One region of the Arthrobacter sp. SLBN-122 genome, then DNA from elsewhere that is predicted to be linked to it. Evidence: riboswitches for the same ligand, from Rfam matches in the RefSeq annotation. Region 1 holds a riboswitch; each other region holds the start of a gene.
The links. Region 1 has a riboswitch for glycine ahead of cycA (D-serine/D-alanine/glycine transporter). Riboswitches for the same ligand answer to the same signal wherever they lie in the genome.
Positions count from the first base shown of each region.

Region 2: another riboswitch for glycine. It lies ahead of FBY36_RS03955 (APC family permease); the one in region 1 lies ahead of cycA (D-serine/D-alanine/glycine transporter).
Region 3: another riboswitch for glycine. It lies ahead of gcvP (aminomethyl-transferring glycine dehydrogenase); the one in region 1 lies ahead of cycA (D-serine/D-alanine/glycine transporter).

Region 1 is NZ_VFMS01000001.1:2,399,683-2,409,288, reverse strand. Features, by position in the region: gene FBY36_RS11245 (HNH endonuclease signature motif containing protein) at 1-1,528, shown strand, start outside; gene FBY36_RS11240 (LamB/YcsF family protein) at 1,578-2,327, opposite strand; gene FBY36_RS11235 (hypothetical protein) at 2,311-3,111, opposite strand; gene cycA (D-serine/D-alanine/glycine transporter) at 3,287-4,828, opposite strand; glycine riboswitch at 4,879-4,973, opposite strand; glycine riboswitch at 4,974-5,072, opposite strand; glycine riboswitch at 5,363-5,462, shown strand; gene gcvP (aminomethyl-transferring glycine dehydrogenase) at 5,623-8,496, shown strand; gene gcvT (glycine cleavage system aminomethyltransferase GcvT) at 8,506-9,606, shown strand, end outside.
Region 2 is NZ_VFMS01000001.1:837,717-847,322, reverse strand. Features, by position in the region: gene idi (isopentenyl-diphosphate Delta-isomerase) at 1-525, shown strand, start outside; gene FBY36_RS03960 (acetamidase/formamidase family protein) at 928-1,935, opposite strand; gene FBY36_RS03955 (APC family permease) at 1,938-3,368, opposite strand; glycine riboswitch at 3,424-3,528, opposite strand; gene FBY36_RS03950 (alpha-hydroxy acid oxidase) at 3,771-4,946, opposite strand; gene FBY36_RS03945 (amino acid ABC transporter ATP-binding protein) at 4,970-5,734, opposite strand; gene FBY36_RS03940 (amino acid ABC transporter permease) at 5,731-6,693, opposite strand; gene FBY36_RS03935 (ABC transporter substrate-binding protein) at 6,698-7,612, opposite strand; gene FBY36_RS03930 (GntR family transcriptional regulator) at 7,813-8,514, shown strand; gene FBY36_RS03925 (hypothetical protein) at 8,725-9,111, shown strand; gene FBY36_RS03920 (multidrug DMT transporter permease) at 9,108-9,606, opposite strand, start outside.
Region 3 is NZ_VFMS01000001.1:2,776,742-2,786,347, forward strand. Features, by position in the region: gene FBY36_RS12965 (DUF4193 domain-containing protein) at 1-18, shown strand, start outside; gene FBY36_RS12970 (AMIN-like domain-containing (lipo)protein) at 180-731, shown strand; gene FBY36_RS12975 (APC family permease) at 800-2,356, opposite strand; gene FBY36_RS12980 (Dps family protein) at 2,579-3,058, shown strand; gene FBY36_RS12985 (MFS transporter) at 3,164-4,723, opposite strand; gene FBY36_RS12990 (TetR/AcrR family transcriptional regulator) at 4,809-5,345, shown strand; glycine riboswitch at 5,440-5,537, shown strand; gene gcvP (aminomethyl-transferring glycine dehydrogenase) at 5,724-8,582, shown strand; gene gcvT (glycine cleavage system aminomethyltransferase GcvT) at 8,595-9,606, shown strand, end outside.

The sequences.
Region 1 (9,606 bases):
GGCTGCCGGGGTTGGTATTGGGGCTGATGTGGATGTGTTGCAGCGGCGGTACGAGCTCCGGCTGACCCGGCTGGAGGTGGTGAAGCGGCTGGAGGCGCAGCTCGCCGCGGTCAAGGCCGTTGATGTTGCCGAGGCCGTTGAGATCCAGCACGCAATGCTTGCCCCCGACGCGCCGATGCACGAATGCACCTATGCGGAGATGTCAGCGGTGGAGGAGATCGCCGGGGTTCTGACCATCAGCTCAGGCGCGGCCGGGGCGTTCGTGGAGCAGTCCCGGCGGGCCTGTTCCCTGCCGCCGGTGATGGACGCTTTGGCCGCCGGGGCCCTGTCCTGGCAGCACGCCAGGATTGTTGCCGACGAAACCGAAGGCCTCACCCCCGACGGCGCCGCCGCCCTGGTGGCGCACTTCTTCGACCCCGACGCCTCCAAGCCGGCCCGCGGGGCCGCCCCCGGTGAACTCGTGCCATCGCGATTCCGGGTCAAAGTCCGCACGTGGCGCGAACGCCACCACCCCGAAAGCCTGCAGAAGCGCCACGCCAAAGGCGTCGCGGACCGGCGGATGGAATACACCCCGGACCGCGACGGCATGGCCTGGATCGCGCTCCGCCTCCCCGGCGACACCGCCTCGGCGATCTGGAACCGCACCACCGCCACCGCCCGCGGCCTCCAAGGCCCCAACGAACCCCGCACCCTCACCCAGCTCCGCCCAGACATCGCAGCATCCCTGCTCCTCGGGACCGGAACGCCTGCGCGTGAGGCTGCTGCGGGTGAGGCGGCCGGGAGGACGGGTGATGCTGCGGGAACAGGCGCAGGCAGCGTTTCCGGTACCGGGAGCGCTGCGGGGAGCAATAGTGATGTTGGACGAGTCCCCACCCCGCGGGCCGACGTCCTGGTCATGGTGCCAGTGTTCTCCCTGCTCAGTGTCACGGACGAACCCGCAGAGCTGGACGGCCACGGCCCCATCCCGGCATCGATGGCACGCAAACTCGTCACGGACGGGGCGGAATCGTTCTACCGGGTCCTGGTCGACCCCCGCGACGGGGCCCCGCTGGAGATCGGCCGCACCCGCTACCGGCTCACGGAAACCATCAAACAGTGGATCCGGATGCGCGACGGAAAATGCACCTTCCCCGGCTGCAGCAACCGCACCCCGGACAATGACACCGACCACCTCACCGCCTGGAAACACGGCGGCAGAACAGACGTCCGGAACCTGGGACAACTCTGCCCAAAACACCACCGGCTCAAGCACGCCCGGCCATGGGTCCCGGACGCCGCAACGGAAAACTCACCGCCCGGCTGGACCTCACCAACAGGCCGCCACTACAAACCCGAACACCCCGACCCCAACCCGACCCAGTGGCCGCAATGGCTCATGCCGGGTGAACGCCTGTGCTTGGATGCCAGCCCTGAAGACCTTCCGCAGTGGGAACCAGACGACGACCAACTCATAGACCTCAACGACCTCTCGCCGGAGGATCCGGTTTGGGCGGAGTTCTTCACCAAACCATTCGTACTGTCCGGCTGAGGCTGGCCTGTGCTCGTGCGCTAGCCCTTACGCGAAGGAGTCCAGGCCTCTATGCGAAAGACTCCAGTCCTACGCCGCAAGCTTCGAGTCCTGCCCTGATCCTGGCCGCCATCTCTACCGCCGCGGGGCTCCCGCCCTGAAGACGCAGTGAGCCGGGCCGGAGCGCTACCACCGTGCCGTCCGCAGCCACCACTTCGCCTTGCGTGGCCAGGCGGATAGCCCGCTCAACCACTGCATCGACGTCGTGAAGGACTGCATTTTCCTCGGAGAGCGGCACCACGGTGCCATCGGCGAGGTAGGCGCGGTCCGCGAAGGCCTCGACGAATACCGGGTGCCCTGCTTCCTTGGCCTGCTTCAGGAGCTCCGAGCCCGGGAGGCCCAGGAACGGGAGGCCTGGATCGTAAGCGTTTACCGCCGCGACTACGGCGGAGGCCTGCTCGGCGTCATGAATTGTGGTGCCGTACAGCGCTCCGTGCAGCTTCACGTAGTCCACGGAGGCACCCACGGCGTGCGCGACGCCGTCGAGCGCCCCCAGCTGGTACAGCACGTCGCCGAAAAGTTCATCGAAGCTCATCCCCAGCGAGCGCTGCCCATAGCCGGCCAGGTCCCGGTAGCCCAGGTGCGCACCGACGGTGACATCAAGTTCGTATGCCGCCCTGCAGCTGTCCAGCATGGTGACGGGGTCGCCAGCGTGGAGGCCACAGGCTACGTTGACGCTGGTGGCCAGCTGGAACATCGCCGGATCACCGCCGGTGGTCCAGGGGCCGAATGATTGGCCTACGTCAGCGTTGAGATCCAAATGTGTTGCCTTCCAGCGTCAGGTTGTCCGGCCCGGCGGCGGCAGTCAGCTCCCCGGGAATGGTGTCCGGCATTGGCCCGAACGCTTCCCGGGCATTCTTGGCCACCGCACGGCCCATCACGAGGTTACCGGCTCCACCCACCACGGCACCTATTCCGAACGGGAGGGCCCTGCCGAACAGCGCAGTTCCCTGGCGCTTAAGCAGGTTTTTGAGGAAGGCATGCTGGATCCGCTTCCGGACGCTGCCGAACCCGGGCACCACCATGGACTTCGAGAGTGCATTGCCCCACGTGTTGTTGGGGCCGCCGGATGCCTGGCCGCTGAGCGTGCCCAGCAGGGCGGTCCCCTCCTCGCCAAGCATGATGGCCATGACCATGGTGCCGGCCTTCTCCGGATTGGTGAGGCGAATGCCGTGGAGTTCAGCCAGCGAGGTGGCGTAGAGGGCCGTTGCTTCCAGGAAACCGACGGTGGCGGCGGCGGAAAGTCCCAGCGACGCCACGGTTCCAACACCGGGGACGACGGCGGTTGCACCCACCAAGGCACCCCCGCCGGCGACCGCACGCAGGTAGTCGCGCTCTGCGATGTCCGCCAGCTGGGCAGCGGTGGCCCGTGGATGCTTCTTCTGGAGCCGGCGGATGTAGCCAACCACCAGGGGCCGCTGAATCTGTACCGCCTTCAGGAGCATGTTGTGGACCCCGGGCTTTGGCTTGCCCTCGGAATCGAACATTGCACTGTGGGCGGTTTCCTGTGCGATACGTACTGCGGGGTTGCTGCGCCGGGCCATGGTCACCTTCATTCAAATCGACCTGCAGCGGGTAGGCTGCCGTGCTCTTTCCATCCTATGTGGACAAACACTAAGCATGCTGAACTTTTCGGTCTGCAGCTCACGACTGGCGGGCTGCGGCGGCAGGATTCGGCAACTGAAGCCAAGCGCCTGCGCCGCAACCCGCCGACGGCCGTTACTTCCTGGCCTCCTGGACATCATGCCCTGCCGCGCCGGAATCCACGCCGCCGTTGTGCCCGGCGGCAGCCTGGTCGGCCCGAAGTTCAGCCTGGAAGACCTCGAAGCGGGCCAGGTGGGCGGGACGGCGCCGCAGGATGGCCCACGCCACGCCAAGGACGACAAACCAGATGGGGGTCACCAGCAGTGCAACGAGGGTGTCGGGCTGGGTGGTCAGGGCCCACAGGACGAAGGCGAAGAACACGTAAACCACCCACACGGCGGGGATGCCACCGGGCATCTTGAACTTGGACGCCGCGTGCAGATGCGGCCGGCGGCGGCGGAAGGAGATGTAGCTGGCCAGGATGATCGACCAGACGAAGACGAAGCAGACGGCGGACACGGTGGTCACCATTTCGAAGGCCTTGCCAACGTCCTGGCCGGCATACATGAGTACGACGCCGGACAGCAGCAGGACGCAGGACAGGAACAGCGCGTTGCTGGGCACCTTCCTCGTGGACAGGCGGCCGAACATGCCGGGGGCGTCGCCTTCCTGGGCCAGTCCGAAGACCATGCGGGAGGTGGAGTAGATGCCGGAGTTCGCGGAGGACATGGCCGAGGTGAGGACCACCAGGTTGACCACTGTGGCCGCGGCGCCGAGGCCGGCCAGGGAGAACATGCCGATGAAGGGGCTGTGGCCCGCGGCGAACTGGGTCCACGGGGTGACCGCCATCAGGATGACCAGCGCGCCGACGTAGAACAGCAGCACGCGGACAGGGATGGCGTTGATGGCCTTGGGCAGCGTGCGCTCGGGGTTCTTGGCCTCGGCTGCCGTGGTGCCCACCAGCTCAATGCCCACGAAGGCGAACACGGCGATCTGGAATCCGGCCACGAAGCCCATGAACTCGTTGGGGAAGAACCCGCCATGGCTCCACAGGTTGGTGAAGCTTGCCGTGCCCGCGTCGCTCTGGAACCCGGTGAAAATCATGAAGAGGCCCACGATGATGAGGGCAGCGATGGCGATGATCTTGATGAGGGCGAACCAGAACTCGGTCTCGCCGAAAGCCTTGACAGTGGCGAGGTTCAGCAGGAGCAGGATGCCCACCGTGGCCAGGCCCGGGATCCACAGCGGAAGCCCCGGCCAGAGCTCCTTGGAGTAGCCGGCAATCGCGATCACGTCCGCGATTCCGGTGATCACCCAGCAGAACCAGTAGGTCCAGCCGGTGAAGAAGCCGGCCCACGGCCCCAGGAGGTCGGCGGCAAAGTCACTGAAGGACTTGTAGTTCAGGTTGCTCAACAGCAGTTCGCCCATGGCCCGCATGACGAAGAAGAGCATGAAGCCGATGATCATGTACACGAAGATCACGGAGGGGCCGGCGGCGGAGATGGTCTTGCCGGAGCCCATGAAGAGGCCGGTGCCGATCGCTCCGCCGATGGCGATGAGCTGGATGTGGCGGTTGCTGAGCTGCCGTTCAAGGTGGGGTGGCTCGCTGCGGGCGGGCGTGTTTACGGCTTCGTTGCGCGCAGGTTCGCCGTTGGACGTGGGGGGATGAATCGCCATGAGGAACTCCATCGATAAAGCGGCACTTGGGTACCGCAAAAGATTTGATTCCTCCCCGCTCTGTAGTGAACCTGAGAGTTTCCGCAGCCCATGCCGCTTGCACCGTCGGTGAGCCAGGACTTGCCTGGCTGCTTTCCAGAGTTGCCTGTCCGCGGCGGTACGTGGGCCTGAGAGTTTCCTGGGGAGGGTTTGCTCCTACGGCGCCTGCTGAATGTACCGGGCAGGGCTCTCCCGCCGCAGGTCGAAGGCGTGTTCAGTTGGAAGCCGCAGCCCTGGGGGCCGCGGCGGGTCATGCATTGGGATGGACGCCGGCTGGTGGGCCGCTCCGGATACGTTGAGCCGGCCACCGGCGGTGCCAATCCCGGGGTTCAGTGTGGTGTCCGTCACCATCGAAAGTCAAACCTGCTCCGACACAAGCGGGACAGAAGGGCGTCACGGGCCGGATGCATCCGCCTGTGGCAGCCGTCCGATTTGCCACCGGCAGCTAATCCCGATACCTTGTGAGCCGAATCACCCACATTTTAATAAGCCTTTCGAGCTGTGACGGGAGAGTCCTCCCGCGAAACACCGGGCAGGCGCCGTAGGAGCAAATCCTCCCCAGGAATCTCTCAGGCCCACGTACCGTCATGGCGAGGCGACTCTGGAAAGCAACCGGGCTTCTGCCTGGTTCACCGACGGTGCAAGCGGCCCCCTGCCAAGAGCAGGCAACGCGGAATCTCTCAGGTCCAATACAGAGCGGGGAGGAACCCATCCCACGCCGTGCCACCTTCGGCCGGCCAGAACTGGAGTTCCTCATGACGATTCATCCGCATCCAACATCGTTTGTTGACCGCCATATCGGCGCGCGCCGCCAAGCCGACGTCGACACCATGCTCAAGGCCGTGGGCTATGACAGCGTGGATGGCCTCGTTGACATGGCTGTCCCCGCATCCATCCGTCAGGACACTGCCCTCAGGCTGACCGACGCCCTCAGCGAGGTGGAGGTCCTGGCCGAACTCCGCCGGATCGCCGGCCGGAACAAGACCGCGGTCCAGCTGATCGGCCAGGGCTACTACGACACCGTCACGCCTCCGGTGATCCGCCGCAACATCCTTGAATCCCCGGCCTGGTACACCGCTTACACCCCGTACCAGCCGGAGATTTCCCAGGGCCGGCTGGAGGCGCTGCTGAACTTCCAGACCATGGTGCAGGACCTGACAGCCCTCCCCGTGGCAAACGCCTCCCTCCTCGACGAGGCGACGGCGGTGGCTGAGGCCGTGCTGCTGATGCGCAGGGCCAACAAGAACAAGGATGCCAAGGACGGCAGGACGGTGCTCGACGCCGATTGCCTCCCCCAGACCATCGCCATCGTGCTGGGCCGTGCGGAGGCGCTCGGCTTCGAGGTGGAAATCGCCGAATTGTCCAAGGGACTGCCTGACGGTGCCATCAACGGGGTGGTGCTGCAGCAGCCCGGTGTCTCCGGCCGGGTCTGGGACCAGTCCGCCGTCATCGCCGAGGCCAAGGACCGCGGTGCGCTGGTGACCGTGGCCGCGGACCTTTTGGCCCTCACCCTCATCACCCCTCCGGGCGAGCAGGGCGCCGACATCGCCGTCGGTTCCACCCAGCGTTTTGGCGTGCCGTTGTTCTTTGGGGGGCCGCACGCCGCTTACATGGCTGTCCGCAAGGGCATGGAACGGACCCTGCCCGGCAGGATTGTGGGCGTGTCCAGGGACAACGCCGGCGCCCCCGCCTACCGTCTGGCCCTGCAGACCCGCGAGCAGCACATCCGCCGCGAGAAGGCCACCTCCAACATCTGCACCGCCCAGGCGCTGCTGGCCATCGTGTCCTCCTTCTACGCGGTGTACCACGGCCCGGACGGGCTGAAGGCAATCGCCGAAGCGGTCCACGGCAAGGCCCGCGTCCTGGCCACCGCGCTCACCTCCATGGGCCGCGAACTGGTCAGTGCCTCCTTTTTCGATACCCTTACGGTCCGCGTTCCCGGCAAGGCCGCCAAGGTGATCACCGCAGCCGAAGCCCGCGGCATCAACCTGCGCTTCATCGACGCGGACACGGTAGGCGTCTCCGTTGATGAAACGACGACGGCGGCAACCCTGTCCGCCGTCGCCGTCGCCTTTGGTGCCGGTCCCGTGGGTGACGCCCAGGGTTTCGAGTTGCCCGGGTCTCTGCTGCGCACCTCCGATTACCTGCAGCACCCTGTGTTCAACACCCACCGCTCGGAAACCCAGCTCCTGCGCTACATCCGCAAGCTCTCTGACCGGGACCTGGCGCTGGACCGCACCATGATCCCGCTGGGATCCTGCACCATGAAGCTGAACGCCACGGCCGAGATGGAAGCCATCTCCTGGCCGGAGTTCGCCTCGATCCACCCGTTCGCCCCGGACTCCCAGACTGAAGGCTGGCGTGAACTGATTTCCGGACTGGAAGCCGACCTCGCCGAGATCACCGGCTACGACCAGGTGTCCATCCAGCCCAACGCCGGCTCCCAGGGCGAGCTCGCAGGCCTGTTGGCGATCCGCGGCTATCACCACTCCCGCGGCGAGCAGCAGCGCAACGTCTGCCTCATCCCTGCCTCGGCGCACGGCACCAACGCGGCCTCCGCAGTCCTCGCCGGGATGAAGGTCGTCGTTGTCGCCACCGCCGCTGACGGGACGATAGACCACGCGGACCTGCAGGCGAAGATCGAAGCCAACAAGGACGTCCTCTCGGCCATCATGATTACCTACCCCTCCACCCACGGTGTGTACGATTCCGACGTCCGCGAGGTCTGCGACGCCGTGCATGCTGCCGGCGGCCAGGTGTACGTTGACGGCGCCAACCTGAACGCCCTGGTCGGCCTGGCGCAGCCGGGCCAGTTCGGGGGCGACGTGTCGCACCTGAACCTGCACAAGACCTTCTGCATCCCGCACGGCGGTGGCGGACCGGGCGTCGGGCCTGTGGCTGCCAAGGCCCACCTGGCACCGTTCATGCCGGGCGATGCCAACAAGGCCGCCCACGAGGCCGGCCATGGCGTCGCGATCTCCGCTTCGCGCTTTGGTTCCGCCGGTGTCCTGCCCATTTCCTGGGCCTACGTGAAGCTGATGGGCGGCGATGGCCTGACCGAGGCCACCAAGTCCGCACTGCTGGCAGCGAACTACGTCGCGTCCCGCCTGAACGAATACTTCCCGGTCCTGTACACGGGCGAGGGCGGTTTGGTGGCCCACGAGTGCATCCTGGACCTGCGCGAACTCACCGCGAAGACCGGCGTTACCGCGGAGGATGTGGCCAAGCGCCTCATCGACTTCGGCTTCCACGCCCCCACCCTGGCCTTCCCGGTTGCGGGCACCCTGATGGTGGAGCCCACCGAGTCCGAGGACCTGGCGGAGATCGACCGCTTCATCGAGGCCATGATTACCATCCACGGCGAGATCCAGCAGGTAGCCAGCGGCGACTTCACCCTGGAGGCATCACCGGTGCGCAACGCACCCCACACGGCAGCCGCCGTCGTCAGCTCCGACTGGGACCGCGCCTACCCGCGCGAGCAGGCCGTCTTCCCCGTTGCCTCGCTGCGCCAAGACAAGTACTTCCCGCCAGTGGGCAGGATCGACGGCGCCGCCGGCGACCGGAACCTGATCTGCTCCTGCCCGCCCCTCGAAGCGTTTGAGGACAGCACAGCCGAATTTGAGAACTAAGGACTTCCAATGACTGAGAATTACACCGCTCTCTTTGAGCAGCACAAGAAGGCCGGAGCCTCCTTCACCGACTTCGGCGGGTGGCAGATGCCGCTCAAGTACAGCTCGGAGCTGGCCGAACACCATGCCGTGCGCAGCGCGGCCGGCCTGTTCGACCTTTCCCACATGGGTGAGGTCTGGGTGACCGGGCCCGATGCCGCCGCGTTCCTGGACTATGCCTTGGCCGGCAAACTGTCAGCGGTGGCGATCGGAAAAGCGAAATACTCGCTGATCTGCGACGCCGACGGCGGCATCATCGATGACCTCATCACCTACCGCCGCCCCGCCGCACAGGATGGCACCGACGTCTTCCTGGTGGTTCCCAACGCTGGCAACGCGGCTGTTGTGGCGAAGGAACTCCTGGAGCGCTCCGCCAACTTCGACGTCACTGTGCAGGACGCCTCCGCTGAGACCTCGCTTATTGCCGTGCAGGGACCGAATTCCGAGGCGATCCTCCTGAAGCTGGTCGCGGCCGAACAGCACGCACTGGTCCGGGAGTTGAAGTACTACGCCGCCGTCGAGGTGGAACTTAACGGGCAGGACCTGCTCGTGGCGCGGACCGGCTACACGGGCGAGGACGGCTTCGAAATCTACGTTCCCAACGTGGACGCACCCGCCCTGTGGGAAGCACTGCTTGAAGCCGGCGACGGCTCCGGCCTGGTCCCCGCCGGACTGGCTTGCCGCGACTCCCTCCGCCTCGAGGCAGGCATGCCGCTCTACGGCAACGAGCTCTCCCGCCACGTCAACGCCTACGCTGCCGGTTTGGGCCCCGTGGTGTCGCTGGCAAAGGAGAGCGACTTCGTGGGCAGGGAAGCACTGGCCGCCATCAGGGCTGCCGGAGTCGGTTCAACCATCGGGCAGAAGCTGGTGGGCCTCAAGGGCACCGGCCGCCGCGCCGCACGTGCCCACTACCCCGTCCTCAAGGATGGCAGCCTGGTGGGCGAAGTGACCTCCGGCCAGCCCTCCCCCACCCTCGGCTACCCCGTTGCCATGGCCTACGTCGACGTCGAATTCGCTGAAGCCGGCACCGTCCTGGACATCGACCTCCGCGGCAAGCCCGAGCGCTTCGAA
Region 2 (9,606 bases), 1.6 Mb from region 1:
GCAGAGCTGGTGGTGCTGGCCGCCGATGACGGAACACCTATCGGCGTTGAGGACAAGGCCACCGTGCACTCGACCTCCACACCGCTGCACCTGGCCTTCTCGGCCCACGTGTATGACGATGAGGGCCACATCCTGCTTACCCGCCGTGCGCTGTCCAAGCTGACGTGGCCCGGCGTCTGGACCAATTCCTTCTGCGGCCATCCCGGCCTTGGGGAGGACCTTGAGGACGCCGTTCGGCGCCGCGGCGAGTACGAGCTGGGTCTCCGCCTGGACCATGTGGAGCTGAAGGTGCCGGACTTCCGGTACCGGGCGGTGGATGCCTCCGGCGTGGTGGAGAACGAGATCTGTCCGGTCTTCACCGCCCGTGCCGCCTCCCCACTGGCTCCCCGTGCCGACGAGGTGGTGGAGTGGCAGTGGACCGATCCGGCGCTGATCACCGCCGCCGTGGCCGCTACGCCCTGGGCCTTCAGCCCATGGCTGACCCTTCAGCTGCCGCTGCTCTACCCGGACCGGTTCAGCTCGTAGCGGGCGCGCAAGCGCTGCCTTACTCGACAGTTAGAGGGGCCGGCGGCTTTTTCGGATCGACGCTGATCCGTGCCTCCGCCGCAGGCCCCTGGCCTGCTGGGGAAGGTGGATTGGTTGCCTGGCGGCGCCATTGCTTAGCGCCGCCAGGCGTCTGAGACCATCGGTTTGATCCGACGCAGGCGCGGTCGACTGGGACCCAGTACCCAGGTGCATCAAGGATGCGCTCCCGTCCTTCACGCATCACTTTGGCGGGAATACCTCAAGGATGTGCCCGGATTCGGTCAAGAATGCATCAAGGTCGGCGCAGATTTCGCAGGCCGCGCTTATATGTGTTGCCGCCCGACGAAAAAGGAGCGCTGCCCGCCTGAATCCAGGCCCGCAGCGCTCCTCCAGTAATACCGGCTACCGCGACCTGTAGTCCTCAGCTGCCTTCCGCAGGCGGCTGTGGGCGCCGCCGTACGCCTGGGCGCCCTGCAGCGTCCACTTGGGCAGCTTCGCCACCATCGTGTAATTCGGGTCGCAGACATTCGCTGCCGGGGCCAGGCCCATCTGGCTGACCAGCTGGTAGGAGTCCAGCAGGTCCATGCCGGTCAGGTCCGAGGTCCACGCAATGAGGTCCTTCTGGCTGATCCGGTACGCATCCTCAAGCGGGCGGGTGGACCCCGTGCTCATGATGTACTCGTCGTTCTCCAGCCGCGGCCAGGCAGCGGCGCCCTCCTTGATCAGGTCCACTGCGATCACCGAGTTCATCGCCGATTCCAGGCCGGTTCCGCACACTTCGCCCTCACCCTGGCGGGCATGGCCGTCGCCGAGGGACAGCATGGCTCCCGCAACGTTGACCGGCAGGTACAGCGTGGTGCCGGCGCGGGCTTCCGGAGTGTCCATGTTCCCGCCGTGCGTGGACGGCGTCATGACCAGGCGCACCTCCCCACCGGCGGGAGCCACGCCTACTGTCCCGTGCATCGGGTCCAGCGGCAGTTGCAGCCGGAAGTCCGAGTTCCGTGCCCGGAACGTGGCGCTCCAGCTCTCCAGGTCAATGTCGTAGAACCAGACGCGCTCCTCCAGCGGCTCGTTCAACGTCGCCGTTTCATGGGTGGCCGCCAGGGCGCCGAACCGGGGGAGTACGCAGGACACGGCGTACTTCCTGGCCGGCACGATCGACACGAAATGCACTGCCAGCATGTCGCCGGGTTCCGCGCCCTCCACCTCGATGGGACCGGAGACCGGGTTCATCTCGTTGAAGGGCACCACGTCGCTGGGGAGCTGGTCCGGGGAGGTGACCCGGCCGCCGAAGCAATCCTCGGTGCTGACCTCCACGATGTCACCCGGGCGGATGCTGACCATCCGCTCCCGGCCGCCGAACACGTAGGAGTATTCGCCCGGCTGTGGTGCCAGTTTGTGAACAACCATCTCTACTTGACCTCCACTGCTTCAGGTTCCCCTGCCGCCGTCGTAACCGGTACTTCCCTGCCGCCCATCCGCCCAGTCTTGTACAGGACTGCGGCGACGGCGATCCCTACCACCAGCCACAACAGGCCGAGCAGCTGGGCACCCGTACGCGCGTTGTAGATCACCGACGCCAGGATCAGGACCCCCGCCAGGGGAAAGACGAGGTGGACGAACCAGCGGCGGGACTTCAGCTTGAAGATGAACCACCAGATGACTGCGACATTGAGGACCAGGAAGGCGGTGAGCGCTCCGAAGTTCACCAGTGCCGAGATGGCCACCAGCCCGTCGGGCAGGATGGTGAGGTAGATGCCGAGCACCAGCGAGATGATCGCGACGACGAAGGTTGCGTTGACAGGGACGCGGTGCTTTGCGCTGATCTTGCTCAGGAAACGGGGCAGCTGCCGGTCCCGGGCCATCGCGAACAGGAGGCGGGACGTGGCCGCCTGGGCCACCAGTGCGTTGGCGAAGCCCCAAGCGACGGCGGTTGCCGCCGCAGTGAGGACGAACATGAAGGGGCCACCGGCGTTGGCTGCCGCCTCATAGAAGGCGGTTCCGGCGGGGTCGCCGTTCTCGAGGAGGCCTGCGGGGTCCTCGACGAGCATGGAAGCAACCCAGGTCTGGACCACGAACAGCACACCCACCATGGCAAGCGCGGCGATCATGGACCGGCCCAGGGACTTGCTGCTGCCGCTGTTTTCCTCCGCCAGCGTGGAAATCCCGTCGAAGCCGAGGAAAGACAGTACAGCGATCGACGCCGCGCCAAAGAGCAACGGGAGCGAGAAGGTGCTGGAGTTGAAGAAGGCGTCAAAGCTGAAACCGCGGCCCTTGCCCTGGGCCAAAGCCACAAGGCCGACGACCAGGAAGATGGCCAGTACCACGAGTTCCAGGACCAGCATGATCTTGTTGACCTTGGCGGTGAACTGGATGCCCATGTAGTTGATCACCGTGTTCAGCACGACGAAGGCCACCAGCCATACCCACACGGGCAGGTCGGGGATGATGCCGTTCATGGCGATGGCTGCAGCTAAGTACAGCAGGCAGGGGATGAGGAGGTAATCGAGCAGGATCATCCAGCCGGCCACGAAGCCGACCGGCTTTCCGATGCCACGGCCGACATACGTGTAGACGGAGCCCGACATGGGGAACGCCTGGGCCATCTGGGCATACGAATTGGCCGAAAACATCATGGCGAAGAGGGCCACGATGTAGGCAAGCGGGGCCATTCCGCCGGAGTCGTGGAAGACGCCGCCGAAAATGGCGAACGGGGCGATGGGGACCATGAAGATCAATCCGTAGATCATCAGGTCACTGAAGGTGAGTGTCCTTTTCAGTTCCTGGGTGTACCCAAACTGTTCAATGCCAGGTGATGCCGTCCCGGCAGGTGTGGTGGACATAGAGAATCTCCAAGGGTGTGGAGGGCGCGGGGGAGCGCCGGAATATGTTGGGTGTCCTCCCCGCTCTGTTTTTTTGGCCTGAGAGATTCCCGGAACAGGTTCCGGTTGCACCGTCGGCGAGTCATCCAGCTGAACTGGGACTCTTTCCAGAGTTGCCTAACCATGGCGGTGCGGGGCCTGAGAGATTCCTGGGGAGGATTTGCTCCTACGGCGCTTTCCGCGGGTTGATGTTCCGGAAAGCTCTCCCGCCATGCGTCAAGGGCGGTAATTCGTTGTGACCTGAGTAACATATCCTATAGGAAACGCTAAGGCAACATACGATTCCGACTCCCCCTCAGAAGGATCCGGGACGCCGAACTGCCCGCCCCTCAGGTGAGAGACGGGCAGTTTGTCGTGCCGGTTTTAGACGAGCAGGCTCTCCGGTAAGGAGGCTGGGCTCGTCTTCGCGAAGATGCTGCTGTTCAGGTCGGCGACCGAAGCCTTGCCGACAAATCCCATGGCCCCCTTGAACTCCTCCTGGAGGATGCCGAATACCCGGTCCACCGCCGGTTCCCCGCCAGTGGCTAGGGCGTAGGCGAACGGACGTCCGGCAAGTACAGCTTTGGCGCCCAGCGCCACTGCCTTGACCATGTCGTGGCCACGCCGCACGCCGCCGTCGAGATAAATCTCCGCCCGTCCGCCCACTGCCTCAACAATGGACGGCAGCACGTCGATGGTGGCGGGCTGGGAGTCGAACTGCCGGCCGCCGTGGTTGGAGACGAAAATGCCGTCCGCCCCCTCATCCACCGCCCGGGCTGCGTCCTCGGCGTCCATGATGCCCTTGATCACCAGGTTCCCCTTCCACTCGGAGCGCAGCCTGGCGAAGTCCTCCCAGCTGGCGCCCGGGTTCTTGTTGGACGCCATCCAGTTGTTCATCTCGTCCATGCGCAGCGGGCGGCCGTTGATCTGGTAGTTCCCGTACGTCATCTTCCGGCCGGTTAGCCACCGCCACAGCCAGACGGGGCGGGTGGCGGCATTGAAGTAGTCCGCGACCGGCGGGCGCGGCGGCATGGACAGGCCATGGTGCAGGTCCCGCTCCCGCTTGCTGGAAGACCCCACATCGCCTGCCACCACCAGCGTCTCAACCCCCACAGCACGTGCCCGGTTGATGTAGCTGGCAGTTTCCGCCGGATCCTTCCAGAACGCGATCTGCGCCCACAGATTGTTCGGCGCCACCTTGGCCACCTCTTCGAGTGAGCAGCCGGCCCAGGCGCTGTGGATGAAGATCGACCCTGCCCTGACCGCGGCCCTGGCGACGGCAGGATCCGAACCCGGGTGGAAGATGGTGAGCATTCCCATGGGTGCCACCATCAGGGGCATCGCCAGGGAATGGCCCAGCACGGTGGTGGACGTGTTCAGACCCCGCAGGTCCACCATGGACCGCTGGCGAAGCATCAGGGCATCGAAACGGTCTTCATTGGCGCGCATGGTGGTTTCGTCCAGCGCGCCGCCCTCCAAATAGTCCGAAATCATTTTCGGAAGCTGCTTGCGGGAGGCCTTGCGGTAGTCCTCAACGCTGACAATCCATTTGTTTTTCAAGAGTCCTGCTCCAATGTGAAGGTCTAAATTACTTTCGCCAGGAATTGTTTGGTGCGCTCATGCTGGGGGTCGCTCAGGACAGTCCGTGGGTCGCCCTGCTCCACGATGCCGCCGCCGTCCATGAAGATCAGGTGGTCGCCAACTTCGCGGGCGAAGCCGATCTCGTGGGTCACCACGATCATGGTCATCCCGCCGTCCGCGAGCTTGCGCATCACGTCCAGCACCTCGCCCACGAGCTCCGGGTCCAGGGCCGATGTGGGCTCATCGAACAGCATCAGCCGTGGCTCCATGGCCAGTGCCCTGGCGATGGCCACGCGCTGCTGCTGGCCGCCGGAAAGGGACGCAGGGTAGGCGTGGACCTTCTCGGAGAGCCCCACCCGCTCCAGGAGGATCCGGGCCCGGTCCTGCACGGCCTTGCGGTTCTCCTTCCTCACCCTGACCGGCGCCTCGCAGATGTTCTCCAGCACCGTCATGTGCGGGAAAAGGTTGAAGCTCTGGAAAACCATGCCGATGTTCTCGCGCATTTTCGCCGCCTCGGCGTTGTTCTGCGCGTGCAGCCGGCCTTTCCTGATCTTCACGCCAACCGGCTGTCCCTCCACAAGGATGTACCCGCCGTCGAGCGTTTCCAGCTGGTTGATGCAGCGGAGGAACGTCGACTTGCCGGAGCCTGACGGCCCGATGATGCAGGTAACGCTGCCCTTGGGGATAGTCAGGTCAATGCCTTTGAGGACCTCCAGGTCGCCGAAGCTCTTGGTGACTCCCTGTGCTTCGATCATCACGTTGGTCATGGCCGGGCCTCCAGTGGTGGGGTGGGGGAGTTCACGGCCTTGGGCTTGCGGGGCCGCCGGGTGCTGCGCCCAGAGGTGATTCCGCCCCGGTTGAAGTGCCGTTCAATGAAGTACTGCCCCAGGCTCAGGATGCTGGTGACCAGCAGATACCACATGCTTGCAGCGATCAGCAGCGGAATGGTCTTGAAGTTGGCGCTGTAGACCAGCTGCGCAGAGTAGAGCAGCTCGGGGAAGGCCAGGACGCTCACCAGCGATGTGGTCTTCAGCATGGAGATGGTCTGGTTGCCCGTAGGCGGGATGATGATCTTCATCGCCTGCGGCAGCACAATCCGGGAAAGGATGGCGAACCGCCGCATGCCCAGGGCCGTGGCCGCCTCCGTCTGCCCGCGGTTGACGCTGAGGAGCCCGGCTCGGACGATCTCCGACATGTAGGCGCCTTCATTCAGGCCCAAGCCCAGGATCGCCGCCATGAACGGTGTGATGAGCACGTTGGCGTCCACCGAGAAGAACTCGGGTCCGAACGGCACACCCACCGCAATCCGTGGGTAGATGGCGGCGATGAAACCCCAGAAGAGGAGTTGGACGAACACCGGCACCCCGCGGAATAGCCAGACCAGGAACGCGGCAGTTCCGGCGACGATGACATTCGGCGCGAGTCTGGCCAGCGCCAGCAGGACGCCGACGACGATTCCCACGGCCATGGAGATCGCCGTCAGTCCCAGCGTCCGGAGGAGGCCGGTGAAGAGCCTTTCCGAGGCAAACCATGCGAACACCACGTTCCACTCGAAGCGCGGATTGGTGATCAGGGAGTAACTGACCAGGAAGATCGCGAAGAGGACGATCGCCGCCGTCAGCCACAACCCTCCGTGGCGCTGGTGGGGACGGCCCTGGAGAAGCTGGCGGTCCAGCCCGTCCCCGGCTGATGCCTTGGCGTCAGTCTGCGTGGCTGTGTTGGCCATGTGGCTACTGCGCCTTGTTGAAGGCGAAGTCAGAGATTGCACCGCTGCCCACGCCCCACTTGTCGAGGATTTCCTTGTACTTCCCGCTCTTGGCAAGGGACTCCATGCCGAGCTGGACGGCCTTCTCCAGGCCGGCGCCCTTCTTGAAACCGATGCTGACCGGGGAGACGTCCTTCTCGCCCAGCAGTTCGATCTGGCCGCCCTGCTTGATGGCGTAGCCCAGGGTGGGTCCGTCGATGTAGACGGCATCGATCCGGCCGGCGGTCAGCGCGAGGTTGGGGGCCTGCATGTCCGGGTAGGTCATGGCCTCAATGGCTGGATTGCCCGCGGCCGTGCAGGCCTGGGACAGGGCGGGGAGGCGCTTGAGGTCCTGGAAGGACCCCTTCAGCACGCCCACCCGCTTGCCGCAGAGTGAGTCCAGCGTCAGATGCTGCGGGTTGCCGGGAGCCACGCCAATGCCACTGCCTGACTGGTAGTAGTCGACGAAATCGAGCACTTTCATGCGTTCGGTCGAGGGCGACATCTGGGATACGGCCATGTCGAACTTGCCGGCAGCAATACCGGGGATGATGCCGTCGAACGGGCCGCTCTTGACCTCCGTTTTCAGGCCGAGCGTCTGCCCCAAGGCCATGGCGATTTCAGGGTCCACACCTTGAATGGTGGTTCCGTCCGCGGCCATGAAGTGCAGCGGCGGGGAGCTCTGGCTCATGGTGACGGTCAGGGTCCCCTTGTCCTTGGCTTCTTTGGGGAGGGCTGCCGCGGCGGCGTCGTCGACTTTGACGGCCTCCGCGGAACCGGTGGATTTAGGAGCGCCAGACTGGGCCGAGCTGGTCATTTCCGGGTTGGAGCAGCCGGCGAGAAGGACGCTTGCCATGGAAACTGCGGCGACGGCTACCAACATCGATCGAAACTGAATCATCTACACGCCTTCGGATTGGGGGAGGAGGGTGATGGGAGAGCTGTGTTACAGATCACTTTGCTGTCCGGTATCATGTACCGTACATCATGCACGATCTTCTGCAAACACCCTTTCTGCGTTGTTTGCTTTGTGACGGGGCGCTGGTGAAAGCAGTGCTGACGCCGCATTCGACTGCCCGAAGATTCACATAGGATTCCGAAATGAACGCCGCTTCGCCTGAAGAAGAAGTCCTGATCCCCGGCCGGCCCATGCTGGTGGACCAGGTGTTTGAGGCCATCCTGTCCCTGTTGCTGGACGACAAGATCTCCACCGGGTCGCCGTTGAGCATTGACGGTCTGGCCAAGCGCTTCAAGGTGTCTTCAACCCCCGTGAGGGAAGCCCTGGCACGCCTGGAAACCACAGGCATGGTCAGGCGCGAAGCCCTGCGGGGATACAAGGTGGCGCCGGAACCCACGGCCAGCGACATCGCCGCGCTGCTGACCTCCCGGCAGATTCTTGAACCCGCCTGCACCAACATTGCCGCCGGTAATTCAACCGAGGAGTTGGTGGCGGACCTGGAAGGCTTCCACCGTGACCTTGAGGCGTCCCGTCGGGGCGGTGACACGTTTGCCGGCTACCGCGCCTACTGGAAGGCGGACGAGAACTTTCACCGGCGGATCGTGGAGGCCACGGACAACGAGTTCCTGCTAAGGGCCTACTCCTCCATCGAGGGAAGTATCCAACGGTTCCGGCTCATGGTCCACAACGACATGAGCGGCGACCATACCGTGCAGGAACACCAAGCAATCATTGAAGCCATCAAGGCGGGCGACCCGGAGGCGGCCACTGCGGCAATGAGCCGCCATATCGAGGGCATCAAATCCCGTTCGCTGAGCCTCTCGAAGTTCGGCCAGCAGGGCTGAAGTCCGCGCCGCCTGCGTCATGCCGGTTGGCGGGCGGCACCCCCGGTGCCTAGCGGTTGCAACCCAGGTGCCGCCGTCGTACTTCTCACCGCCAAACCGCAGCGTCCGATGCCCTTTGCTCCGTGCTCATGAATAGTGCGGAGTGCTGGGAACGGCGGAAGTGCGGCGACAGGTCATACCGGAGCGTGGAGAGCCGATTATGCTCGAACCATGGAGATGCATGATGCTCCGGCGAAGCCTCTTTCTGCCGGCAAACTGGGGTTTTGGCAGCAGCGGGCGTGGATGTGGGTTGTTGCCGCGGGGCTGGACGTGTACATCCTTGGTTTCGTCATCGGATTGCAGCCATCCGGTCCTCTTTGCGGCAGCCCGTTGTTTCCGAACAGCCGCGCTGCTGAACAGCTCGACTTTGCGCAAGGCGGAGTCGGGGCGGCTGCCACCTGCTACCGGACCATCGATGCCGATTCCGTACCTGTCTGGATCCTCATGGCCGTGGGAATCAGCCTGGTCCTGACGGGAGTGGTGGTCCGCATAGTCCGGATCCGGCTTTTCGGCGGCTCCTCCAGTTCCGAGAAGGCCGGCCAGGCGCGGCAGAGCTAACCCGCGGTGACGGGTTTCTTGACCGTGGCGAGCAGGATGACCCCGGCCACGGCGGTGGCACCTGACAACAGGAACAGGACGATAGCCAGCGGGGGAGCTGCATCGGCTTCGCCGAGGATGGTGATGCCGATAGCCACGGCCACCAGCGGATCGATGACGGTCAGGCCGGCGACCACCAGCTCGGGGGAGCCACGGGTGTGGGCGTTCTGGACCAGGAAGCTGCCGCCCAGGGCGGCAATGAGCAGTCCCGCCAGGCACGTCAGGGACAGCCACTCGAAGTCGCCCTGGAACAGCCGTGCGATGACGGTCTTGGCCAGGGCCGCGACGAAGCCGAACAGGATGCCGGCTCCGGCCGTGAAGACCACCGCGTGCGAGCGGTGGCGCCACAACAGATAGGCCGCGGCCACGCAGACCAGGACCACGGCGAGGACGATCAGGATGGTGACCAGGTGCCGGTCGCTGATCTCCACGTCCTCCGCGGACAGCGCCGCCACG
Region 3 (9,606 bases), 380 kb from region 1:
CGCGACTGCGAAGGCTGAATTTCTCCTGATCTTTTTTGCCGGCGCCGGCCACCTCCCCGAGGTGGCCGGCGCTGCTTTGTCCCCGGACGCCGTCGTTATCAAAATGCTCACTCGTTTCCCGGACCGAACACTCCTACGCTGGAAGCATCCAATGGCCTTCTTTTCCGGATGGCACCGCAATGAAAAAGTTCTTTATCTGGCTCGCAGCCATCGTTATGGCTGCTGCGCTGGGAATCGTGGTTTCAGCGCCCGCCTCGGCAACAACGCCGTATTGCGGGCTCACGTGGGGTTCGCTGATGAAACAGGACACCAGCATGGGCACCGCGCCCGTCACCAACGTGCGGACGGGACAGCACTACTGCTTCGACCGGCTGGTGGTCGACCTCGGCGGCGGCACGGCCCCCGGTTACACAGTCCGCTACGTTCCGGGCATCGTCCAGGACGGCTCCGGTTTCCCGGTGCCGGTCCGGGGCAATGCAAAGCTGCAGGTGACCATCAATGCCTCGTCCATGGACAGCAACGGCAAGTCCACCTACAATTCGGCCGACGCGGCAGAACTTGCCAACGTGGCTGGCTACCAGACATTCCGCCAGGTAGCTTCCGCCGGTGGGTTCGAGGGCTACACCAGTCTCGGCCTGGGCGTCCGTGCCCGTCTTCCGTTCCGGGTGTTCACCCTGGACGGACCGGGTTCCGGTCACCGCCTGGTGGTGGACGTGGCGCACTTCTGGTGACAAGCCGCCGTCGTAATGCAAAGGTGCCGTGCCCCTGATTGGGGCACGGCACCTTTTTGCGGTGGGACCTACTCCGGGACCACCAGCGCGGGGGTGTCCTGCTTCAGGGTTTCGCCGCGGAAGAAGCCGGGGTGGGTGCGGGACATGACCAGCATGACCACGGCGCCCAGGGCCAGGATGCCGACGCCCAGGATGAACACCAGGCCCACGCCGAAGACCTCGGAACCGCTGCCGAACTCCGGTGCCAGGCTGTCAACGGCGGTTTGGGCGAACACCACGAACAGCCCCACGCCGCCCACGACAGGGCAAACCAGCCGCAGGACCAAGTGGCGCATGCTGTTGAACAGGCTGTGGCGGAAGTACCAGGTGCAGGCCAGCGCGGTGAGGCCGTAGTAGAAGCAAATCATCAGGCCCAGGGCCAGGATGGTGTCATTCAGGACGTTTTCGCTGACCACGTGCATCACTGCGTAGAACCCTGCGGACATCACACCGGCTGCGATGGTGGCGAAGCCCGGGGTGGCGAACTTCCTGCTGATGCGGCTGAACGGTTCCGGCAGGGCGCCGTAGTGCGCCATGGCCAGCAGGCTCCGGGACGGGGACATGAACGTGGACTGGAGGGAGGCCGCTGAGCTGGAGAGCACGGCGAGGGACATCAGGATGGCGAAGGGGCCCATGATGGGGGAGGCCAGGGCCGTGAAGATGTTTTCGTGGTTTTCGGCGTTGTTCAGGCCGTTGCCGGTATCCCCGACGCCGGCGAACATCATGGTGGCGATGCTGACCAGCAGGTAGATGGCCAGGACGATGACGGCGGTCAAGGTGCCGGCCACGCCGGCGGTCTTCTTGCCGTTGGCCGTTTCCTCGTTGACGGTGAGGCAGACGTCCCAGCCCCAGTACACGAAGATCGACAGGGAGATGCCCGCGGCGATCTGGCCGAATGTCTCGATTTTGGTGACGTCGAACCAGTCCCAGCTGAACGGGATTGCCGTTTCGGAGGTGGACCAGTTGGCGAAGGCCATGGCGACGAACAGGCCCAGTACCAGCAGCTGGAAGCCCACCAGGCTGTACTGAACCATCTTGGTGGTGTGCAGGCCGCGATAGCTGACCCAAACGGCCAGCGCCACGAACACGAAGCAGGTGAGGACGTTCAACGCTTTGTTGTCGGCCAGGTCCGCCAGTTCCGGGGAGCCGGTGAGCTGGGACAGGAAGAGGTAGAAGAAGTCGACGGCGACGCCGGCCAGGTTGGAGAGCACAATGATGTTGGCGGCCAGCAGGCCCCACCCGCCCATCCAGCCGATCCAGGGCCCGAATGCTTTGGTCACCCAGGTGAAGGTTGTGCCGCTGTCCGGGGAGTCGGCGTTGAGCTCCCGATATGCGAGCGAGACCAGGATCATGGGGATGAACCCGATCAGGAAGATGACTGGCAGCTGGAGCCCGGCTTCATTGACGGTGGGTCCGAGTGCGCTGGTGAGGGTATAGGCGGGGGCGATGGTTGAAATCCCGAGGACGACGACGGCAAGAAGCCCGAGCTGCCCGCCCTTGAGTCCCTTGGCGCTGACGCCGTCCGCGGAGGGTGCGTGGGCGTGCGGCCCGGGTTTGGCGGTACTGGTGCGGATTATCTCTGTCATGGCACCACTTTCTGGAAGGGGATGAGACGGAAGTCACTATATGAATGGCGTTCATTTAGTATGGGGGTGCGGGTCGTGTGATGCAAGACGCAATATGAATCGCGTTCGTTTATGACTGCCTGCCTGAAATTAGTAAGCTCACTGAGAAATTGCCGCAGGCCCTGCCGCCACGTGGCGGGCGGCTGGTAGCGTCGGCCGTATTGGACCACTTGAGGAGGATGCATGAAAGCTTCACCGACACTGACCAACAACCTGCAGGCTGTCCTGGCGGACCTGATCGAACTCCACGTTCAGGGCAAGCAGGCGCACTGGAACATCGTGGGCACCAACTTCCGCGACCTTCACCTGCAGCTCGACGAAATCGTGGACGCTGCCCGCCAGTTCGCCGACGACACTGCCGAGCGCATGCGTGCCCTGCACGCGCTCCCGGACGGCCGCAGCTCCACGGTTGCCGAAACCACCAGCCTGGCCCAGTTCCCTGACGGGCTGATCAGCACCACGGATGCCATTGAGCGGATCGTTGCCGCCATGGAGGCCGCCGTGGGCACCATGCGCAAAGTGCATGACGAGGTGGATGAGGAGGATCCCACCTCCGCCGACCTCCTCCATGAGTTCATTGCCCGGCTGGAGCAGTTTGCGTGGATGGTGCAGGCTGAGAACATGAAGCCCACCGCCAAGGTAACCGCCGCCGACTCCAAGTAGCGGGATCAGCGGGCAGCCGGCTGCCATTTCAAAGGGCGCCCGGCGCCGGGGTATTCCCTCGGCGCCGGGCGCCTTTGTGCAGCCGACACGGCACACCCTCGGCTGCTAGGCCGCTTTCGGCACTTTCCGCAGCACGACGGCGGCCAGGACTGCCGCCGTAGCCATCAGTACCAACCCAATCGCCGCAGTGATGTGGACGCCGGAATCAAACGCTGCCGCCGCAGCTTCGCGGACGGCTTCCGACACTGATTCGGGCACCAGGTTTGCCGCTTCAATTGCGCCGGCGAGCGTTTCACGGGCATTGTGCAGGGTGGATCCGGGCAGCATGCCGTCAAGTCCCGCGGGCAGCCGCAGGTTCTGCTGGTAGGACGCGGTCAGGATGGAGCCCAGCACTGCGGTCCCCAGCAGCGAGCCCACCTCGTAGCCTGTCTCCGAGATCGCCGCGGCAGCACCTGACTTCTCCGGCGGGGCGGACCCGAGGATGAGGTCGTTGGAGATGGTTTCGGCCGTGCCCACGCCCAGTGCCAGGACCAGGAGCGCCGCCAGCAGCAGCGAGGGTCCGCCGTCGTGGTTCCCGAACGCCACTATCGTGTAGCCCGCAGCGCTGAAGGCCAGTCCCGCCGCCACCACGTAGCCGGGACGGACCTTGCGGACCAGCGGCACCACCACCAGCCCGGCCACCACCGTGGCGGCCAGTGCCGGGATCATGGCAACGCCCGCCGCGGACGGGGTCATGCCCTCGAGGAGCTGGAGGTGCTGGGCAAGGAACAGGATGAACCCGTTGAAGGAGAACAGGGCAAGGATGTTGGCGCTGATGGCCATGCTGAACACCCTGTTCCGGAACAGTGACATATCCAGCAGCGGGTGCTTCAGCCGGTGCTGCCGCCGCACGAACACGGTCCCCATCGCCAGGCCGAAGGCGATTGCGCCCAGCCCTGCAGTCCCCGGGCCTTCGGTGGCAACTGCCTTGATTCCGTAGACAACGGGCACCATGACCAGCATGGAGAGCACGATGCTGGGGATGTCCACCTTGCCGGGCGCCGGATCCTTCGATTCGGGGATGACGGCCGGGCCAAAGGCCAGAAGGGGGAGCATGAGCGGGACCGCCACCAGGAAGACGGCGCCCCACCAGAAGTGCTCCACCAGCCATCCGCCGACGATCGGACCCAGCGCCGCGCCGCCGGAGAAGCCGGCAGCCCAGATGGCCACGGCCAGCCTCCGGCGGTTGGGCTCCGGGAAGATGTTGCGGATCAGCGACAGCGTGGAAGGCATCAGCATGGCCCCGAAGAACCCCAGGGCGGCGCGGCCGGCGATAAGCCACTCCGGCGCCGGTGCAAAAGCGGTGGCAACGGACAGTCCGGCGAAGCCGATGCTGCCAAGGATCAGCAGCCTCCGCCGCCCGATCCGATCGCCCAGGCTACCCATCGATACCAGCAGCCCGGCGAGTACCAGTGGGTAGGCGTCAACGATCCACAGCAGCTGCACGCCGCTGGGTTCCAAGGCGCGTGCGATGGCGGGCAGTGCGAACGTCAGCGCCGTGTTGTCCACCGCCACCAGCAGTACCGGGAACATCAGCAGCCCCAGCGCCAGCCAGTCCCGCCACGGGGAGCGAGTGGAGGTGCTGGGCGCCTGCGGGGACGCGGAACTCTTGATGGAAGCGGTCATGGGAATAACTATACCGTCCAGACGGTATAGTTTGGAATGGTAGGAATTTCCGTTTTCCTGCCTGGTGGAAGGCATGATGGAAGGCATGCCCCGAAAGCCTGTTGCCCGTGACGCGGTCCTTGACGCCTTCGAGTCCCTGCTGATCGAAGTGGGGGAGCGCGCGGCCACCCTTGATGCCGTGGCCCGCAAGGCGGGGGTGTCCAAAGGCGGCCTCCTTTACCACTTTCCCAACAAGGAAGCGCTCATCGCCGTGCTGCTTGACCGGCTGGAGGGCCTCGCCCGGGAAGACGCCGACGCGATGGCTGCTGCCGCTGAAGGCGCCGCGGCATACTTCATCCGTTCCTCCGTCTGGGCCGATACTCGGCTGGACCGCGCCATCGTGGCCGCCACCCGGCTTGCAGAGGTGGCCCACGAAGAGACAAGGCGCCGGTTCGCGGCCATCCAGCAGCGCTGGCTGGACGAGATAGCTGCCGACGTTGGGCCGGGCCTGGCCAAGGCAGTCCTCTACATGGGGGACGGCCTGTACTTCAACGCCATGCTGTCCGTTGCCCCCGCCCCGGCAGGGGGAGCGGCCGCCGACGTGGAGGAACTCCTGGCCGCTTTGGAGCGGCTCCGGAGGTAGTTCCGGTCATTTGCCGCGAGGGGCTGCGGCGTAGGACAATAGAGAGTTGTGAGGGCTGTCACCGGCCTTCATGGTTCGACAAATGAATAGCCTTTGATCTGCGGCGGGAGAGTTCTGCCGGAAGTACAGGCAGGCGCCGTTGGAGCAAATCCTCCCCAGGAATCTCGCAGGCCCCTGTACCGCCGCGGCGAGGCACCTCTGGAAAGCAGCAGGCAGTCCACCACCCTTTGGGAATGCAAGGACTGTTGTGCTCACCGACGGTGCAAGCGGGTCCTGTCCAGGCAGGCAACGCGGAAACTCTCAGGTCCAATACAGAGCGGGGAGGGACCCGAATAGCTGTGGCGTACCCTTCGCCGCCTGAGTAAATGGAGTTCCTTCGTGTCGGTTACCCCAGCCTCCACCACTTTCGTAGACCGCCATATCGGCGCGCGCCGCCAGGCCGACGTCGACACCATGCTCAAAGCCGTAGGCTACGACTCGGTCGACTCCCTGGTTGATACGGCCGTTCCCAAGGTCATCCGCCAGGACACCGCGCTTCGCCTGCAGGACGCCCTCAGTGAGGTTGAAGTCCTCACCGAGCTGCGGAAGCTGGCCGCGAAGAACAAGACGGCCGTGCAGCTGATCGGCCAGGGCTACTCCGATACCGTGACTCCGCCGGTGATCCGCCGCAACATCCTCGAGTCCCCGGCCTGGTACACCGCCTACACCCCTTACCAGCCCGAGATTTCCCAGGGCCGGCTTGAGGCCCTGCTGAACTTCCAGACCATGGTGCAGGACCTCGTCGGGCTGCCCATTGCCAACGCATCGCTGCTCGACGAAGCAACCGCGGTGGCTGAGGCCGTGCTGCTGATGCGCCGCGCCAACAAGGCCAAGCCCGCGGCCGACGGCAAGACCGTCCTGGACATCGACGTGCTCCCGCAGACCATCGCCATCGTCAAGGGCCGTGCAGAAGCGCTCGGCTTCGAGGTGGAGGTGGCCGATCTCTCCAAGGGCCTGCCCGACGGTGACATCAACGGCGTGGTGCTGCAGCAGCCCGGCGCTTCCGGCCGGGTCTGGGACCAGTCCGCCGTCATCGCCGCTGCGAAGGAGCGTGGCGCGCTGGTTACCGTGGCCGCGGACCTGCTGGCACTTACGCTCATTACCCCGCCGGGCGAGCAGGGCGCGGACATCGCGGTCGGCTCAGCCCAGCGCTTTGGTGTTCCGCTGTTCTTCGGCGGCCCGCACGCTGCCTACATGGCTGTCCGCAAGGGCCTGGAGCGCTCGCTTCCCGGCCGCCTGGTGGGCGTGTCCAAGGACGACGCCGGCGTTCCCGCCTACCGTCTGGCCCTGCAGACCCGCGAGCAGCACATCCGCCGCGAGAAGGCCACGTCCAACATCTGCACCGCCCAGGCGCTCTTGGCCATCGTGTCCTCCTTCTATGCGGTGTATCACGGCCCGGACGGACTGAAGGCGATCGCCGAAACGGCGCATGGCCACGCCCGTGCCCTGGCGGCCTCGCTTGCCGCTGCCGGCGTTGACGTTCTGCACAAGAGCTTTTTCGACACCCTGACCGTCCGGGTGCCCGGACGGGCTGCCGGCATCATTGCCGACGCCGAGGCGCGGGGCATCAACCTGCGCAGCGTCGACGCCGATACCGTCGGCATCGCCCTCGATGAAACCACGACCCCGGCCATTGTCGCCCAGGTGGCCGATGTCTTTGGCGCCAAGGTTGCCGACGACCAGGGTGAGGACCAGGGCTTCGGTCTGGAGGCCGCCGTCGAGCGTTCCTCCGACTTCCTGCAGCACCCTGTGTTCAACACCCACCGGTCCGAAACCCAGCTGCTGCGTTACATCCGCCGCCTGTCCGATCGGGACTTGGCGCTGGACCGCACCATGATCCCGCTGGGCTCGTGCACCATGAAGCTGAACGCCACCGCGGAGATGGAGGCCATCTCCTGGCCGGAGTTCGCTTCCATCCACCCGTTCGCCCCGGACTCCCAGACTGAAGGCTGGCGTGAACTCATTGCCGACCTTGAGGCGGACCTGACCACGATCACCGGCTACGACCAGGTGTCCATCCAGCCCAACGCCGGCTCCCAAGGCGAGCTCGCAGGCCTGCTGGCCATCCGCGGCTACCACCACTCCCGCGGCGACCAGCAGCGCAACATCTGCCTGATTCCCGCCTCGGCACACGGCACCAACGCCGCGTCCGCCGTGCTCGCGGGAATGAAGGTGGTCGTTGTCGCCACCGCCGCTGACGGGACGATCGACCACGATGACCTCACAGCCAAGATCGAGGCCCACAAGGATGTCCTGTCCTGCATCATGATCACCTACCCGTCCACCCACGGGGTGTATGACGGGGACGTCCGTGAGGTCTGCGATGCCGTGCATGCTGCAGGCGGCCAGGTCTACATCGACGGGGCCAACCTGAACGCCCTCGTGGGGCTTGCGCAGCCGGGCCAGTTCGGCGGCGACGTGTCGCACCTGAACCTGCACAAGACCTTCTGCATCCCGCACGGCGGCGGCGGCCCCGGCGTCGGACCGGTTGCCGCCAAGGCCCACCTGGCCCCGTTCATGCCCGGCGATGCGAACAAGGCCGCCCACGAGGACGGGCATGGAGTTGCGATTTCCGCGTCCCGGTTCGGCTCGGCGGGCGTGCTGCCCATTTCCTGGGCCTACGTGAAGTTGATGGGCGGCGAGGGCCTGACCGAGGCCACCAAGTCCGCGCTGCTGGCAGCGAACTACGTCGCCTCCCGCCTGAACGAATACTTCCCGGTTCTGTACACGGGAGAGGGCGGATTGGTGGCCCACGAATGCATCCTTGACCTGCGCGAACTCACGGCGAAGACCGGCGTTACCGCGGAGGATGTGGCCAAGCGGCTGATCGACTTCGGCTTCCACGCCCCTACCCTTTCGTTCCCGGTGGCGGGCACCCTGATGGTGGAGCCCACCGAGTCCGAGGACCTGGCGGAGATCGACCGCTTCATCGAGGCCATGGTCAGCATCCGCAAGGAAATCGACCAGGTAGCCAACGGCGACTTTGCCGTGGCGGACTCACCCTTACGCCGCGCACCCCACACGGCGGCCGCCGTCGTCAGCTCTGACTGGGACCGCGCGTACCCCCGTGAGCAGGCCGCCTTCCCTGCCCACCACAAGCAGGACAAGTACTTCCCGCCAGTGGGCAGGATCGACGGCGCCGCCGGCGACCGGAACCTGATCTGCTCCTGCCCGCCGCTGGAAGACTTCGAAAACTAAGGACCGGCACCAATGACCGAGAAATACACCGCGCTTTACGACGAGCACAAAAAGCTCGGCGCATCCTTTACGGACTTCGGCGGCTGGCAGATGCCGCTCAAGTACAGCTCTGAACTTGCCGAGCACCACGCCGTCCGCAACGCTGCCGGCCTGTTCGACCTCTCCCACATGGGCGAGGTCTGGGTGACCGGCCCGGATGCGGCCGCCTTCCTGGACTACGCCCTGGTGGGAAAGATCTCCGCCATGGCCGTGGGCAAGGCCAAGTACTCGCTGATCTGCAACGAGGACGGCGGCATTATCGACGACCTCATCACCTACCGCCGCCCGGCGGCTGCGGGTACCGCACAAGGCAGTACCGACGTCTTCCTGGTTGTCCCCAACGCTGGCAACGCCGCCGTAGTGGCCGCAGCCCTGCAGGAACGGGCCGCGGGGTTCGATGTTGTGGTGGATGATGCCTCAGCCCGCACTTCCCTGATCGCCGTCCAGGGTCCCAAAGCCCAGGAACTCCTGCTGCGCCTGGTTCCGGCCGCGCAACACTCCCTGGTGACGGAGCTGAAGTACTACGCCGCGGTCGCCGTCCCGCTCCTGGTAGGTGGCACCGGCAAAGAACTGCTGCTTGCGCGCACCGGGTATACCGGTGAAGACGGGTTCGAGATCTTCGTGGACAACGACGATGCGCCCGCGCTGTGGCAGTCGCTGATCGCCATCGCCGACGACGGGGAACTGATCCCGGCAGGCCTCGCCTCCCGCGACTCCCTCCGCCTCGAAGCAGGAATGCCGCTGTACGGCAACGAACTGTCGCTGCAGGGCGACCCGTTCGCCGCCGGCCTGGGCGCCGTCGTCGCACTCTCCAAGGAAGGCGACTTCGTTGGCAAAGCCGCCCTGGCAGCCATGAAGGAAGCCGGCGCCGGCAGCACCTCCGGACGCCGCCTCGTGGGGCTCAAAGGCCAGGGCCGCCGCGCCGGCCGCGCGCACTACCCCGTCCTCAAGGACGGCACCACCGTCGGCGAAGTCACCTCCGGCC